2 regions of the Zobellia russellii genome follow, and region 1 is predicted to be linked to the other one. Evidence: riboswitches for the same ligand, from Rfam matches in the RefSeq annotation. Region 1 holds a riboswitch; the other holds the start of a gene.
What was found. A riboswitch is a leader RNA that binds a small molecule or an ion and turns the genes downstream of it on or off. The one in region 1 is predicted to bind S-adenosylmethionine.

Region 1 (7,788 bases):
TTGTTTTGTTGTGTGGCAGCTTGTATGCCCAAGATTTTCAAGGAAAGGCAACTTATTTCAGTAAGACGCAGGTGAATATGGATTTTGGTAACAGGCAAATACCTGAGGACCGTAAGAAGGAGATGATGGAGCGTATAAAAAGGGCCAATGAAAAAACATTCGTTCTTAATTTTAACCAAACGGAATCTATCTATAAAGAGGAAGAACAGTTAGAGCAACCGGGAGGTAGGGATGGGGGCAGAGGACCTCGGTTTGGGGCTTTTTCTACATCAGGAGGCGATTTGTACAAGAATATTAAAGAAGGGAAATACTTAATCAAGAATGAGCTTTTGGGTAAGATATTCTTGATAGATGATGAATTGGAAAAACCGGATTGGGTGCTTGGTAGTGAAACTAGGCAAATAGGGAATTACACTGCTTTTAAGGCAACGGCTACAAAGACTATAAAACGCCCTAATATGCGGGCTATTTTTAGTAGACGAAATGATGATGATAAAAAAGAAGAGGCAAAAAGAGAAGAAGAATTTGAAATAAAAGAAGTGGAGATAGTAGCGTGGTATACACCAGAAATACCCGTTAACCAAGGTCCTTCTGAATACTGGGGGCTGCCGGGGCTTATCCTTGCCGTAAGCGATGATATAACAACTATAATCTGTTCCGAGATTACCTTGAATCCAAAAGAAAAGGTAGAAATAAAGGCGCCAAGTAAAGGGAAAAAAGTAACGCAGACAGAGTATGATAAAATCTCGCAGGAGAAAATGAAAGAGATGCGAGAAAACTTCAGAAACCGTGGTGGACGTGGGCGTGGAAATGGGCGTCCGCAATAACATTCCTATCTATTTTAAATTAAATACGTTTTCACTTCTAATACTAGAATAATGAGAAATGCATGGTTGCTTATTATGTTTCTTATGGTGGTCGCTATTGGCTTTTCCCAGGAAATTTCATTGACGGGTACGGTTAAGGACAGTTTGGGGACTGGTGTTGATATGGCCAATGTTATCGCCATAAATTCCGAAACCAAGGGCTTGGAATCTTATGTTATTACCAATCATGCAGGGCTATATAAATTAAAGCTGAAAACGGGCCATGAATATACCGTAAAAGTCAGTTACCTGGGATTTAAAACGGAATCATTCACCTTTACCGCTACCACCAATGATGCCGTTAAGGATATTGTTATGCAGGAGCAGGCGGCCCAGTTAGATGAGGTGGAGGTTACATATGAAATGCCGGTATCCGTAAAAGGGGACACCATTGTTTATGATACGGATGCTTTTGTTTCGGGTACTGAAAAAAAACTAAAGGATGTTCTTGAAAACCTTCCGGGCATTGAAATCAATGATGACGGGCAGATAGAAGTAGAAGGAAAGACCGTAAGCAAGGTTATGGTAGAGGGTAAGGATTTTTTTGATGGCGATTCTAAACTTGCCGTTGAAAATATTCCGGCCAACGCATTAAGTAAAGTTGAAGTACTACGGAACTTTAATGAGGTTTCCCAAATGAAAGGGCTTACCAATGATGATGATAATGTGGCTTTGAACATAAAATTAAAAGAAGGGAAAAAGAACTTTTGGTTTGGAGAGTTAACAGCGGGTTACGGTCCTGACGACAGGTATTTGGCACATCCTAAATTGTTTTATTATAGTCCAAAATACAGCATTAATATAATTACGGACCTCAACAATTTGGGAGAGGTTCCCTTTACTCGGAATGATTATAGAAATTTTACCGGTGGCTTCAGAAATATAAATTCTAGGGGCGGAAGTTCAATTGCAACAGGGGTAGATGGCCTTGGTCTTTCTACCGCTCAAAACAATAGGGCCAACGACATAGATACAAAATTTGCTGCGGCAAACTTCAGTTATGCACCAACCGAAAGTTTAGATTTAAGTGGCTTTGGAATTTACTCCTATACGGGAACCTTAATGAAATCTGAGCGAAATACCGCTTATATTGCTAGTAATGATGTGGAAAATGCAACCACTAATACAGATCAGACAGTACACCTTGGATTGGCAAAATTTAGTGCCAGGTATAAGCCCAATGCCAACTTTCAGTTAGATTATGATGCGCTATTGAAACAGTCCGATGATAATGAAGAGGTAGACGTACTTTCTATATCCAATATAACGGATGAAATATCCGAGGTGAAAAAACAAAAGCCTTTGGCGGTCAATCAAAACCTCAACCTCTACTATACACTTAACGAGAAGAACATCTTTGCTGTAGAGGCGCAGCATATGTATCAAGATGAAGACCCGTTCTATGAGGCAATCCGTAATGAATTTGCTTTCGTTGATATTTTTCCCGTTGATGAAACTCAGGATGTATACAATATAAACCAGACCAAAAATGTGGTCACCAATAAAGTGGATGCCAAGGTAGACTATTACCGTGTACTTGGAACAAAGAGCAACCTTAATTTAACCTTGGGAACCACCCAAAGCCACCAGAATTTTAATTCGGGAATTTTTCAGATTTTGGATAATGAGGAAACGTTGGATATGGATGGGAGCGACTTTGGCAATGAGGTTAGCTTTAATGTTTCGGACTTGTACTTAGGGCTACATTATAAGGTTATTTCTGGAATTTTCACTTTTAACCCGGGGCTTACTCTACATCAGTTTAATGTTACCAATGAACAATTGGGCACGGTGGTAGAGGATAACCTCACCGCTTTATTGCCAGATGTGTATATCAACGCTCAGTTGAAGAAATCGGAGAATTTGCGGTTCAACTATAGGGTAACCCGTTCCTTTACGGATGTGAGTAACTTTGCTCAAGGGTACGTGCTCAATAACTACAATTCGCTCTATAATGGTAATAGGGATTTAGAAAGTGCCCTCAACCACAATCTTTCGCTGAACTTCTTTAGTTTCAATATGTTCAATCTTACCAATATTTTTGCGAATGTGGCCTATACCAAAAGAATAGATGCATTAAAAAGTAGTGCGGATATCATTGGAATAAATAGGGTAAGTAGTACTATCAACTCTAATTTTGAAGATGAATCTTTATCCGCCAGCGGAAATTATGAGCGTACTTTTGGAAAGGTAAAAGCTTCCGTAAGGGGTAATGTGGGTTGGTCTACTACCAATAATTTAATAGACGGTCAGCAACGCATGTCTAATTCGTTTACGCAAAACTATACGGGTGCGCTTAGTACTAATTTTAAGAATGCACCCAATTTAGAGTTGGGATACAGGTATACGATAAACAATTACGAAAACGGAAATTTAGAAACTACATTTTATACCAGTAGACCGTATGCCCGTTTTGATGCCTCTTTTCTTAAAAACTTTATTTTTAATGTGGATTATGATTTTTATAATTACACGGATAAGGACAATACTATTGACAATACATATAGTTTCTTGGAATCTACCCTAACGTATCAGAAGCAGGGTAGCCGATGGGAATATGGAATTAAAGGCACCAATTTATTGAATACCACTACGCTTAACCGTGACAGTACCAATGATTTATTCTTTACTACGCAGGTTTACTATGTGCAGCCACGCTACCTGCTATTATCGTTAAAATATGATTTGTAAGGGTTGATAAAACCGTGCAAAGAGCATGGTATTTACAAAAGGAAATAATAAATAACACGATATTAATATTTTGATCTGAACATTTTTTATACTTTTGCGTCCTAATTAAATTAAAGAGGAGGGATTTGACTGATTGCAACCTCTGTTTTAAACCTGTTTGAATTGCCAATTTAAGATTGGTTTTTGCCAAGCGGGATTGTAGAACAAAAAAATGCTAAAGCAGTTGATGTTGAAAATTTTCACATCATACTTCTTCCGGCATTCTTTCAAATCCTTTTTAGAAAAAATAAAAGTTTGTTATGCCATATTTGTTTACCTCCGAATCTGTTAGTGAAGGACACCCTGATAAAGTTGCCGATCAAATAAGCGATGCCTTGCTGGACCACTTTTTGGCTTTTGATCCAGAAAGTAAAGTTGCTTGTGAAACCTTGGTAACTACGGGTCAGGTTGTTTTGGCCGGTGAGGTTAAGAGTGATACTTATCTAGATGTTCAGACCATTGCTAGAGATGTAATTAATGCTATTGGTTATACTAAGGGCGAATATCAGTTTAGTGGAGATTCTTGTGGAGTTATTTCGTTAATTCATGAGCAATCGCAAGATATTAGTCAAGGTGTAGATCGTGGCGAGAAAGAGCAACAAGGAGCTGGTGATCAAGGTATGATGTTCGGTTATGCTACCAAGGAAACGGAAAACTACATGCCGTTGGCTTTGGATATTTCGCATAAAATTCTTCAGAATTTGGCGGAGTTGCGTAGGGAAGGTAGAATCATAGATTATTTACGTCCCGATGCCAAATCGCAAGTTACTATTGAGTATTCAGATGATAATGTGCCGCAACGTATAGATACTATTGTTATATCTACACAACACGATGCTTTTCATAATGATGATGAGGTAATGTTGGCAAAAATCAAAGAAGACCTTGTAGAGATTTTAATCCCAAGAGTGGTAGAGCAATTGCCAAAAGCTATTCAGGATTTATTTGATGATAAAATAAAATACCACATCAATCCAACTGGGAAATTTGTAATCGGTGGTCCTCATGGGGATACCGGACTTACAGGAAGAAAAATTATAGTAGATACTTACGGAGGTAAAGGTGCTCACGGTGGTGGGGCTTTTAGTGGAAAAGACCCGAGTAAAGTAGATAGAAGTGCGGCCTATGCAGCGCGCCACATTGCTAAGAATTTAGTAGCGGCAGGTGTTGCGGACGAGATGTTGGTACAGGTAAGTTACGCCATTGGCGTGGTTGAGCCTACCTCTATTTATGTAGATACCTACGGAACGTCTAATGTAGACCTTACGGATGGTGAAATTGCCCAAAAGACCAAAGCCCTTTTTGATATGCGTCCGTTTGCTATTGAAGAGCGACTAAAGTTGCGAAATCCTATTTATTTGGAATCTGCGGCATATGGCCATATGGGTAAAGAACCAAGAATGATCAAGAAAGTTTTTGAATCGCCATATAACGGTCGTATCGAAAAAGAAGTGGAATTGTTCACTTGGGAGAAGTTGGATATGGTAGGTGAGGTGAAAAAAGCGTTTAATTTGTAAATTTTTCAAAAATGTTGGTGAATTTAAATTCACCAACTATATATTTGTAGTTCCAAAAGTTCAAACACGTATTGAATAGTTATCAAGAAAGGTGGAGGGAATAGACCCTTTGAAACCTTAGCAACCCTTTGCCACCTGTGCAGAGAAGGTGCTACATTCTATCTCTATAAAAATGAGACAGATAACAAATCAGATTACTCATACTAATCTTTTACTTTCTTATAACTTTTTTGATATTCTACCTAGCATCGGATTTTCGGTTCAAGGTATAGGGCTTTTAATTATTTTAAATAACAATTAAAAATCAAAGATTATGAGTGATCAAAAATTCTCAACCAACGCATTACATGCCGGACATGACCCCGCACAAACAGGTGGTACACGTGCCGTGCCTATTTATCAAACATCCTCGTATGTGTTTAACGATACGGACCATGCCGCCAATTTATTTTCATTGGCAGAACTTGGTTTTATCTATACACGATTGAACAACCCTACCAATCAAATTCTTCAAGAGCGTTTAGCAGCTGTTGAAGGCGGAGTAGGAGCGGTAGTTTTCGCTTCGGGAACTTCAGCTATTTCAACGGGTTTATTAACGTTATTGAAAGCGGGAGACCATATTGTAGCTTCCAGTAGTTTGTATGGCGGTACCTTTAACTTGTTGAATGTTACCTTGCCAAGGTTGGGAATCACCACTACTTTTGTTGATGCTTCCGATCCGGAAAATTTTGGTAAAGCAGTTCAGGATAACACCAGGGCTGTTTTTGTAGAATCTCTGGGTAACCCTAAATTAGATGTGCTTGATTTGAAAGCCATTTCAAAACAGGCCAAAGCTGCTCAGGTTCCTTTTATTGTTGATAACACAGTGGCTTCACCTGCACTTTTAAACCCTATTGAGCACGGTGCTAACTTGGTAATTCACTCACTTACTAAATATATTGGCGGTCAAGGTACTTCTTTGGGTGGCGCTATTATTGATGCCGGAACTTTTGATTGGACCAACGGGAAATTCCCGGAATTTACAGAACCTTCTGCTGGATACCACGGTTTAGTGTATAGCGAAGCTTTAGGTGCCGCGGCCTTTACTTTTAAATTGATTTTAGAAGGATTGCGTGATTTTGGTGGAGCTTTGAGTCCGTTTAATGCTTTCCAGATTATACAAGGTTTGGAAACTTTGAATGTACGTATAAAACAACACAGTGCAAATGCACTTGAATTGGCTACTTGGTTAGAAGGAAGAGAAGAAGTGGCATGGGTAAACTATCCAGGTCTTAAGAGTAGTAAATACTACGATCTTGCTCAAGAATATTTGCCAAAAGGTCAAAGCGGATTGGTAACATTTGGAATTAAAGGTGGTTTTGAGGCTGCTAAAAAAGTTACGGATGCTACAAAAGTTTTCTCTTTGTTGGCCAATATTGGCGATACTAAATCATTGATCATTCACCCGGCCAGTACCACGCACCAACAGTTAAATGAGGAGCAATTGGCAGGCGCAGGTGTAGGTCAGGATTTAATTCGTTTGTCCGTTGGTTTGGAAGATATTGAGGACTTAAAGGCCGATTTGGAAAACGCATTCGCAGCACTTTAATCAATATAAATTTTCTGTTAGAAATTAATAAGGCCTGACCTGTTTAAGTAGAGGTCAGGTCTAACATATATCGTATGCTTCATCATTTGAAATTAGCAAACTATACCACGATCAGTGGGGTAACTCAAGATATTGAGCTGTCTTATCAATTGTTCGGTCAAGAATTGCACACGGCGCCCATAGTTCAGGTAAACCATGCCTTAACCGGTAACAGTAATGTTACGGGAGATGAGGGCTGGTGGTCCGCACTTATTGGAGAGGGCAAGTGTATCGATACCAAAAAATATACAATCCTATCGTTCAATATTCCCGGCAACGGATATGATAAATTTGTGATCGATAATTACAAGGATTTCGTGGCAGGAGACATCGCAAGGATTTTTCTGTTAGGACTTCAAAAGCTTGAAATCAAGAAATTGTTCGCTCTTTTGGGCGGGTCTTTAGGAGGTGGTATTGCTTGGGAAATGGCAGCCATAAACCCAAAGATTATGGATCATCTTATTCCTGTGGCATCAGACTGGAAATCTACGGATTGGTTGATTGGTAATTGCCAAATTCAGGAGCAGTTTTTGGTGAATAGTAAGCAACCGGTTCACGATGCACGCATGCATGCCATGTTGTGTTACCGTACGCCGGAATCTTTCAAGGACCGTTTTAAAAGAAGTACCAATGAGGAACTTCAGGTTTTTAACGTAGAGAGTTGGTTAATGCACCATGGTGAAAAATTACAGGAACGTTTTCAGCTTTCGGCCTATAAATTAATGAACCAATTGCTCAAGACTATTGATGTCATGAGAAATGGGGAGCAGAATTTTATAGATCTGCAAAATAGTGACGCCAATATTCATATTATTGGGGTAGATTCTGATCTGTTCTTTACTGCAAAAGAGAACAAGGAAACTTTTAAACGTTTGGCACAGGCCAATGGAAATGTAACCTATGGCGAAGTGCATTCGCTTCACGGTCATGATGCCTTTTTGATAGAGTTTGATCAGATGGAGCGGTTATTGGAACCCGTTTTCAGTAGAAACGGAAAGTCAAAGAACGCAAAGGTTTTAAAGTTTGGAGGAAAATCTCTTTCCAACGG
Region 2 (7,788 bases), 1.4 Mb from region 1:
CAGCATACCGTATTCGGGTGTGCGACAAATCAAAAGAAGTGTGACAAACAAAGAATATGACGAATGAAAAGGGCATACCGGTCCTATAAAAATTGACGGTACTACATACAAAATGGACTGTTAAACTTGTGGAGGAGGCCGCGTAAAGCGATTATTGCCTAAAAATTGGTTCTCAAAAACAAGCTGTGGCGCATTGCTGGAGAACTTTTGTTCAAAAAAATAGAATTCCGTTTGCGGTAGAACAGGAGATTCCGTTTTTAAAAGCGGTGTAAAATTAACCGCTGTGGTAATGTGACAAACCTCGCAATGTTGCGCGTCGGAATCGTCAATATGATGCGTAAGCGCATGCAGTCCTGCCACTTTGAATACCAAAAACAAAGCGACAAAAAACATAGAAACAAAATTCTTGCTGCTTTTCATCATAAGCGACAAAAGTAAATAATACTTTAAATTATTAATGAGAATTTGAACAAAAATTACTTCGGTATCAATTTAATCGCAGTTGGAGTATAAGGATATAAAACTTCGTGAGAACACTACAAGGGCCATTTTATCTTCAAAACATGCTTAGCGGACACGTAATGGTATAAAGTTTATGAATACGATGGTGTAAATGGACAACAAGAGTAAATACCAGGTATTGGAAACCAAATCTATATAGTCAATCTTTCCGTTTGAAAAGCTTAAAATCATTAAAACCTGAGCTCCATAGGGCAGTAGACCTTGAAAAATACAGGCAAAAATATCTAAAATGGAAGCGGTTTTCTTGTTATCCAATCCGTATTCATCATTAATGGTTTTAGCAATGGGGCCAGCAATGATGATAGAAACCGTATTATTGGCAATCGCCATATTAATAGTACTCACTAATGAGGCAATACCTAGCTGTGCCGTTTTTTTGTTCTTGATAAGCTTCTTTATGTTGACCAGTATAAACTCTATGCCTCCGTTTCGTTCTACTAAAGCAGCCAATCCTCCTGTTAATAGAGACAACAAGAAAATTTCTGTCATGTTCGTAAATCCAGAATAGGCAATTTTAGTAGATTCTATAAGGGTAAAATCACCATAAACAATCCCCAAAAGTCCAGCGAATACTGAACCTAATAGTAAGGTTACAAAAACGTTCACTCCTACAATAGATAGAACAATGACCAAAAGATAGGGCATAATTTTGATGATGGAATAACTATAAACTACAGTCTCCGTTTCGGCGGACTTTAATCCCAAACCTTGAAAGATTAAAATAGCTATAGTGAATAGGGCAGCGGGTACGGCAATTTTAATGTTCTGCTTGAATTTATCACTCATTTTACAACCTAAGGATTGTGTAGCGGCAATGGTAGTATCCGAGATTACCGATAAATTATCGCCAAACATGCTACCACCTAACAGTGCACCACATAAAATGGCCAAATCCGCACCGCTCTTATCGGCAAATCCCACTACAATAGGAGCCAAAGCAACAATGGCACCCACCGAAGTTCCTGTAGAAACCGATAAGAACCCTGCAATAATAAAAATGCCAACGTAGATGTATTGAATGGCTATAAAATCCAATCCCATATTAACAATGGCATCAACACTACCGGTTTCGTTGGTAATTGCAGCGAATGCACCTGCTAACAAGTAGATCAAACACATGGTTAATATTTTATCATCTCCACAGCCTTTTAAAACGGTTTTTATTTTAGAATTTATAGATTGCCCAAACATTAGGAAGGCAGCAATTATCCCCACAATTACTGCAATGGGAGCAGGTAACGCGTAGAAATCGTTTTGATATATACCCACACCCAAAAAAGTAAATACAAAAATGAATAGGGGTACGAGAGCAGAGAATTTTGGAGTTCTATCTTTGATGTTTGCCATTTCTTTCTTTATGCTAAAAAAGGAAGTAGAAGCAAATAGATAGACATATGGGTTAACATTTGTTCCAACTAATTGGCTTATCTCTTTAGCACCTTGCTCGTTATTGCAGGTTGCTATCTCCTCTTTTTGAGATTCTTGATAATTATTTAAGGCGGCAAAAATAAGGTATAAGAACTACCTGCAACTCATAAAAAGAGTTAATTTATATCATACTTTTTTTTGGTCAATTAGAAGAAATCCTAAACTTTTGAGTTAATAAGTAGTATAAATCGTATGTAAATGGTACGTCAAGTAACGTAATACATATTTTTTAACTTAGTTTGTAACTTCTAACCAAGGGATAAAAAAGTCTATTTATCTTATTATTTTTAATAGTGGAATGAAAAAACAAGACTTACACGCTGAAAATCAACTTTCAACAACCAATGAAGGTGATAACCATACAACTATTAGTCAGCTAGAAAAAGACAAAATCATTGAAAGACAACTGCGTTTTCAGGATTTGTTAATCAGTATCTCTACAAAACATATTAATTCCGATTTATCGGATATTGATAAATTGATCAGAGCATCCCTAAAGCAAATTGGCGAATTCGTAGAATCGGACAGAAGCTATATCTTTTCTTATGATTTTGTAAATAACACCACTTCAAACACTTATGAATGGTGTTCTAAAGGTATAGATCCGGAAATAGAGAACTTACAGAATGTACCTGTAGACTTTATTCCGCAATGGATAGAAGCACATAAAAAGGGAGAGCCGTTCTTTGTGGAAGATGTAAGTGAATTACCAGAAGACGGAGAACATGGTTTACGAGCCGTTTTAGAGCCACAGGGCATTAAGAGTCTAATTACTATTCCAAAAATCAAGAATAATGAGTTGATCGGTTTTATCGGTTTTGATTCTGTCAAAAAAATTAATAAGTATGATGATAATGAAAAGGACATCCTTTTTGTTTATGCCAATATGCTGGTTAATGTCATACAGCGTAAAGAGAGTGAAGAACGGATAAAGGAGCAAGAGAAGAAGAAGGAAGAACTATTAAAAAATCTATCGCTTCAAAATGAAGAATTAAGTGAATATGCCCATGTGGTATCTCATGATTTAAAAGCCCCTCTCATTAATATTCACACTTTGGTGAGTTGGTTTATAGATGACAATAAGGAAGCTTTGGGAGAGGATACCATACAACCTTTACATCAGGCCTTGTTCAATGTAGAAAAGATGAATTTCTTAATAAAGGGAATTCTGGATTATTCCACTATAGATAAAATAGAATCAGAAGACAAACAGGTTGATTTTAATATCCTCATTAAAGAAGTCTTGGAAACTATTTTAGTGCCCGGCCATATAAAGGTTACGGTTCAAGAGAACATGCCAAGTTTGTACGGGAATACCTGGAGATTTAAGCAGGTTATTCAAAACCTGATTCAGAATGCAATAAACTATGGCGATAAGGAACAGGGCACCGTAGATGTGGGCTATATTGATAAAAGTGACCATTATGAGTTTTTTGTAAAAGATAATGGTATTGGGATCAAATCCGATTATTTTGAAAGAATATTTAAAATCTTCACCAAATTAGAAAGCACTGGTTCCTCATCTGGAATAGGTCTGTCCATCGTTAAAAGAATCATTAAATATTATAACGGTTCCATTTGGTTAGAAAGTGAAGAGGGCGTAGGCACCACCTTTTACTTTACACTTTTGAAGACCACGTAGGTGTTGGTTCCTATGAATAATATATTTAAATCTCTATTGCCGTTTTATTGGCTACAGCTACCGTATGAAATATCGTTTACTGTAGGATTATAAGCATTCTGTTCAATGAATACATCCGTATAACTGCCATTGATCATAAAATTGGTTAATGCGCAAAAATCGGTTAAGTTATAATTGCCTCCATAGGCCATATTAAAATCTTCATCAAACGATGCCCCAATAGTAATCACGCCACCAACAGAGCTAAGATTTTCAAAGCCGTTCAATGAGGTAATCTTATTCTCATGTAGCGATAAATCAGAACCTACTGTAGTAAGGTTTTCTAAATCCATTATAGTTGCAAGCTTATTATTTCTATACACCTCTAATTTATATTGTACAGATGCAATGTTGTTTAGTCCTTTTAGAGAAATAAGTTCGCTGTTTTTTGAAATTTGTAAATGACCGTTAACCGCAGTAACGTTTTCCAAGCCTTCAAGTGTAGCTAGTTTTGCATTGTTCCTAACAACCAAATCACCTTTTAACGCTGTAACATTATTTAAGCCTGCAAATGAAGTAAGTTCAGAATTGGTCGTAATTTGTAATCCTACGGTATTATATTCGCTACCATAAAGCGTAATACCTTGTCCGATTGAATTTAAACTATTCAGTCCTTGCAGAGAAGTTAGTCCCATGTTCTGGGTAATAATAAGCGCAAGATCAATAGATGTAATATTCCCCAAGCCAACTAATGAGGTAAGGCTTTGGTTATCAGCAATTCTTAATTCCCCATTTATCCTAGTTAAATTATCCAGACCCGACAAAGAAGTAAGATCAGAATTATTACTGATGTTTATATATCTACCCTCTATGGCCGTAAGATTATTTAAGTCCGTAATATTGGTTAAATTGCTGTTATTGCTAATAGTCAAACGATTGCCGATAGATGTAAGATTTTGTAAACCTTGCAAATTGGTTGCCGCTGTTTTAGAAATGGTCAATGAGCCACCAATTGTAGTTAAGTAATCCAGGTTTGCAAGTGAGGTAATAGTTGGTGTAGCAGTATCCATTATAATCACATCTCCAGTAACTTCGGTATAGCCTATTGTTCCAAAGTTCTCTATGTCTTCCTGAGAGGTTAAAGTAATGGAGCCTTCGTATATACCACCGCTTTGGGGCAGTTCTTCACATTCTCCGTTATATATATCATTAAAAGATGGATTGTATTTATTATTTGAGATACTTACTGTACTAAAAGTACCGGTTGTGAATAGATTGGTCAGTGCACAAAAATTTTCAAGTTTAGGGTTGGGACGGAAACTATCACCTATTACGGTTTGGTTGCCAACTGAATTAAGATTTTCCAAACCTGTAAGAGATAATAGATTTTCATTACCCCTAATATGTAAATTTCCTCCAACAGAAATTATATTATCCAATCCAGTTAGTGTGTTAAGCTTATTATTATTTCCGATGGTTAAGCCGTTCCCAACTGAGGTTACATTGTTCAAGCCTTGTAACGTAGTAAGATTATTGTTGTCCAATACAAACAAATATTCCTGAACTGAAGTTATGTTTTCTAATCCTGTTAGTGTAGTAAGGCTACCGTTACCATTTATTTCAATTCCATTAAGAGAAGTTAAGCTTTCTAAGCCTGTTAGCGACGTAAGTTTAGTATTTATTGTAAACCGTAGATTACCTCCTATAGAACTTAAATTTTCAAGTGCAGATAACGTAGTTAGATGTATATTAAAAATGAAAGCCAAATTACTGCCAACAGTTTCAAGTTTTTCTAAACCATTTAAGTTTTTAGCTCCTGTTTCTATATAAAATTCCCCTCCAACAACCATTAGGCTAGATAAACTTTCTAAGGAGGTAATGCTCTGTTGCCCATCTAGCTTTATATCTCCAGTAATCTCACTATAACCAAAAGCACCAAAAGCATCTACTTCTTCTTGAGTGGTCAAGGTTATTGACCCTTCATATATAGTACTTCCTTGATTAGGGCAGGTTTGTATTTGTCCTAAATTGGTAATACCATTCGCAATACTGGATAAGGTAATTTCATCTGAAGTTTCATCGGTATCAACATCTACTACAACAATGACGTAGTCCGCGTCATTACAATACACTAATTGTTGTTCAATTTCACCATTAGTTATGGGGAGTATTTTAAAGTCACTTATATCATTAGTGGAATGTATAAAAGCATAACCATTGGTCAAAGGCGCATTGTTACAATTGGTTACGGTAGCGGATAAGGTTGTGATGGAAACATCTGCCAAGTCGTCTATATTAATGGTGATGTTCAAACCATCTTCTGTAAAAGGACCAAATTCTTTAGACCCTGCCGGGCTTTCCGGATCACAATCACTAAACAAGGTAATTTCAAGGGTTTCTTCTTTAGGGAAAAGACCACAATTTTGACCCAGTTCATTTGTATAACCGGAATATACAAGCTGATCATTGGAAGCCCTGGTAATTTCAAAATAAGAGTTAGGTAATGCTCCGTTTTGTTTCAACTCAAAGCACGCCCTAATAGTGTTTAACGGTAAATCGCAATTCCACCAGGTAAAGTGAGATACTTCACCCACATACTCTCCGTCTATAATTGTTGCAGCACCTTGTTCTTTCCAATACCCAACAGCTTCATCAAAATACCAAAGTGGTATGGATGACGGAGCATTTGGTGTGCTAGAAGAAACAGGAAAATATAGTTTTGCAGGCGTATCTTCTGAAATATTCAAAATCTCTCCATTAGGGGAGTATAAGTTAACAGACAGCATACCGTAGGTTTCCATAGCAGTGGCTTCGTTATTTTCCCTTTTTCCAAAGAGGGAACCTGGCATTTGGGAAAACGTTTCTGTTTGGTTGGGTTCCAAATAATGCATAGAAACTTCTACTTTTCCGTTATATGGAGCCCCGGAAGCATCTATAAAACTTCCTCCAAAATTTACCTTTGCACCATTATCCAAGCTTACCTCCGAGGTTTCACCAGAATTCACGGTCTCAATAGTATTCTTTTTAAGTAGCGTAATATTTACAACATTACTACCGTTGGCCGATGGTACTATACTTCTGGAACCTAAAATATAGCCTTCCGTTTCTGCTTTGATATAAGCAAATTTTTCATTTACAGTAACCTCATTTAAGACAAAGACACCTTTAGCGTCTGTTATTACAGATTGACTCCCGATGGTTACCTTCACTTGCCCTAAAGGCTTAGCGTCAATATCCGTGATTTCTCCAATAAAATTACTTGTTAGGGCAGCTCCAAAATTTTTAGCCTCAAATTCTATATCGCTAATGGCATCAATAGCTACTGTTGTGGTATCTACCGCAATGGTATCATTTATAACCTCATTTACTAAAGTTTTTTCTAAAGAATCATCATCATTTGTGCAAGAAGTGATTAATACACAAACTAATATAAGAGCTTGTAAGTACTTCATGGGGTGGGGTGTAGGTTGGTTTTGGTTTAGTCTTTATATCAGCCCGTAAGCGGATACTAAAGAATTATATAAACTAAAAACACTAAAAAAGATTGTATCTGCCGAGTTTTACTCCAGTATTTTCGATGATCGGTAATGAGTTGAAACCTAGCCACAAATGAGATTTTTATCTTGAATGTCGTTGTTATGCAGGTTAGAAACATGGGTGAGGATATGATATTATTTTTTGGAATAAATCCAACTTTCAGTATAAATTCCATATTTTAGGAGTTTTTACTAATATTGATGAAACCCTCATTACGCAATGCACAATTTAGAGTTGGAAAAACGAACATGGTGTTTAACGGAAGGTCTTAGAGAGTACCTGATTATTATTAGTCCGCCAGCTCATATCCAAAGTGACCTGTTCGATTTTAAAAAAGATTTTATGTGTCGTTTTGGTACAGCCAGATATATTCATTCCATAGCCCACATTAGCCTAAGCAATTTCATGATTGAAAGTATTCCGGAGCTAACCATTTTAAATGAATTGCGTTATGCTTTGGGAGGTAAAGAGCGATTTGAAGTTCATGCCAATGGGTTTCAAAAATTTATTGGCTCAAACACTTTATGTATAGGTGTTATGGGAGCCGAAATTATCAAGCTTCAAAACCTTATGGCGGCAGTGTTGAGAAAGAGAGCGAAAATTGGTAACAGGGGCACTCAGAAAATAGGAGTCCCTCATATGACTATTGCAAGTAAAATTCCGGATTTAGAATTTGACCG

Region 2: it holds a riboswitch for S-adenosylmethionine, as region 1 does, so the genes downstream of both, SJY45_RS03775 (Na+/H+ antiporter NhaC family protein) here and SJY45_RS09415 (O-acetylhomoserine aminocarboxypropyltransferase/cysteine synthase family protein) in region 1, are expected to answer to the same signal.

The regions. Positions count from the first base shown of each region.
Region 1 is NZ_CP139000.1:2,322,776-2,330,563, reverse strand. Features, by position in the region: gene SJY45_RS09430 (GLPGLI family protein) at 1-827, shown strand, start outside; gene SJY45_RS09425 (carboxypeptidase regulatory-like domain-containing protein) at 879-3,557, shown strand; gene metK (methionine adenosyltransferase) at 3,857-5,113, shown strand; SAM riboswitch class I at 5,190-5,301, shown strand; gene SJY45_RS09415 (O-acetylhomoserine aminocarboxypropyltransferase/cysteine synthase family protein) at 5,427-6,701, shown strand; gene thrA (bifunctional aspartate kinase/homoserine dehydrogenase I) at 6,776-7,788, shown strand, end outside.
Region 2 is NZ_CP139000.1:901,959-909,746, forward strand. Features, by position in the region: gene SJY45_RS03770 (hypothetical protein) at 121-393, opposite strand; gene SJY45_RS03775 (Na+/H+ antiporter NhaC family protein) at 568-1,869, opposite strand; SAM-I-IV-variant riboswitch at 1,918-2,016, opposite strand; gene SJY45_RS03780 (ATP-binding protein) at 2,249-3,592, shown strand; gene SJY45_RS03785 (hypothetical protein) at 3,637-7,023, opposite strand; gene SJY45_RS03790 (2'-5' RNA ligase family protein) at 7,328-7,788, shown strand, end outside.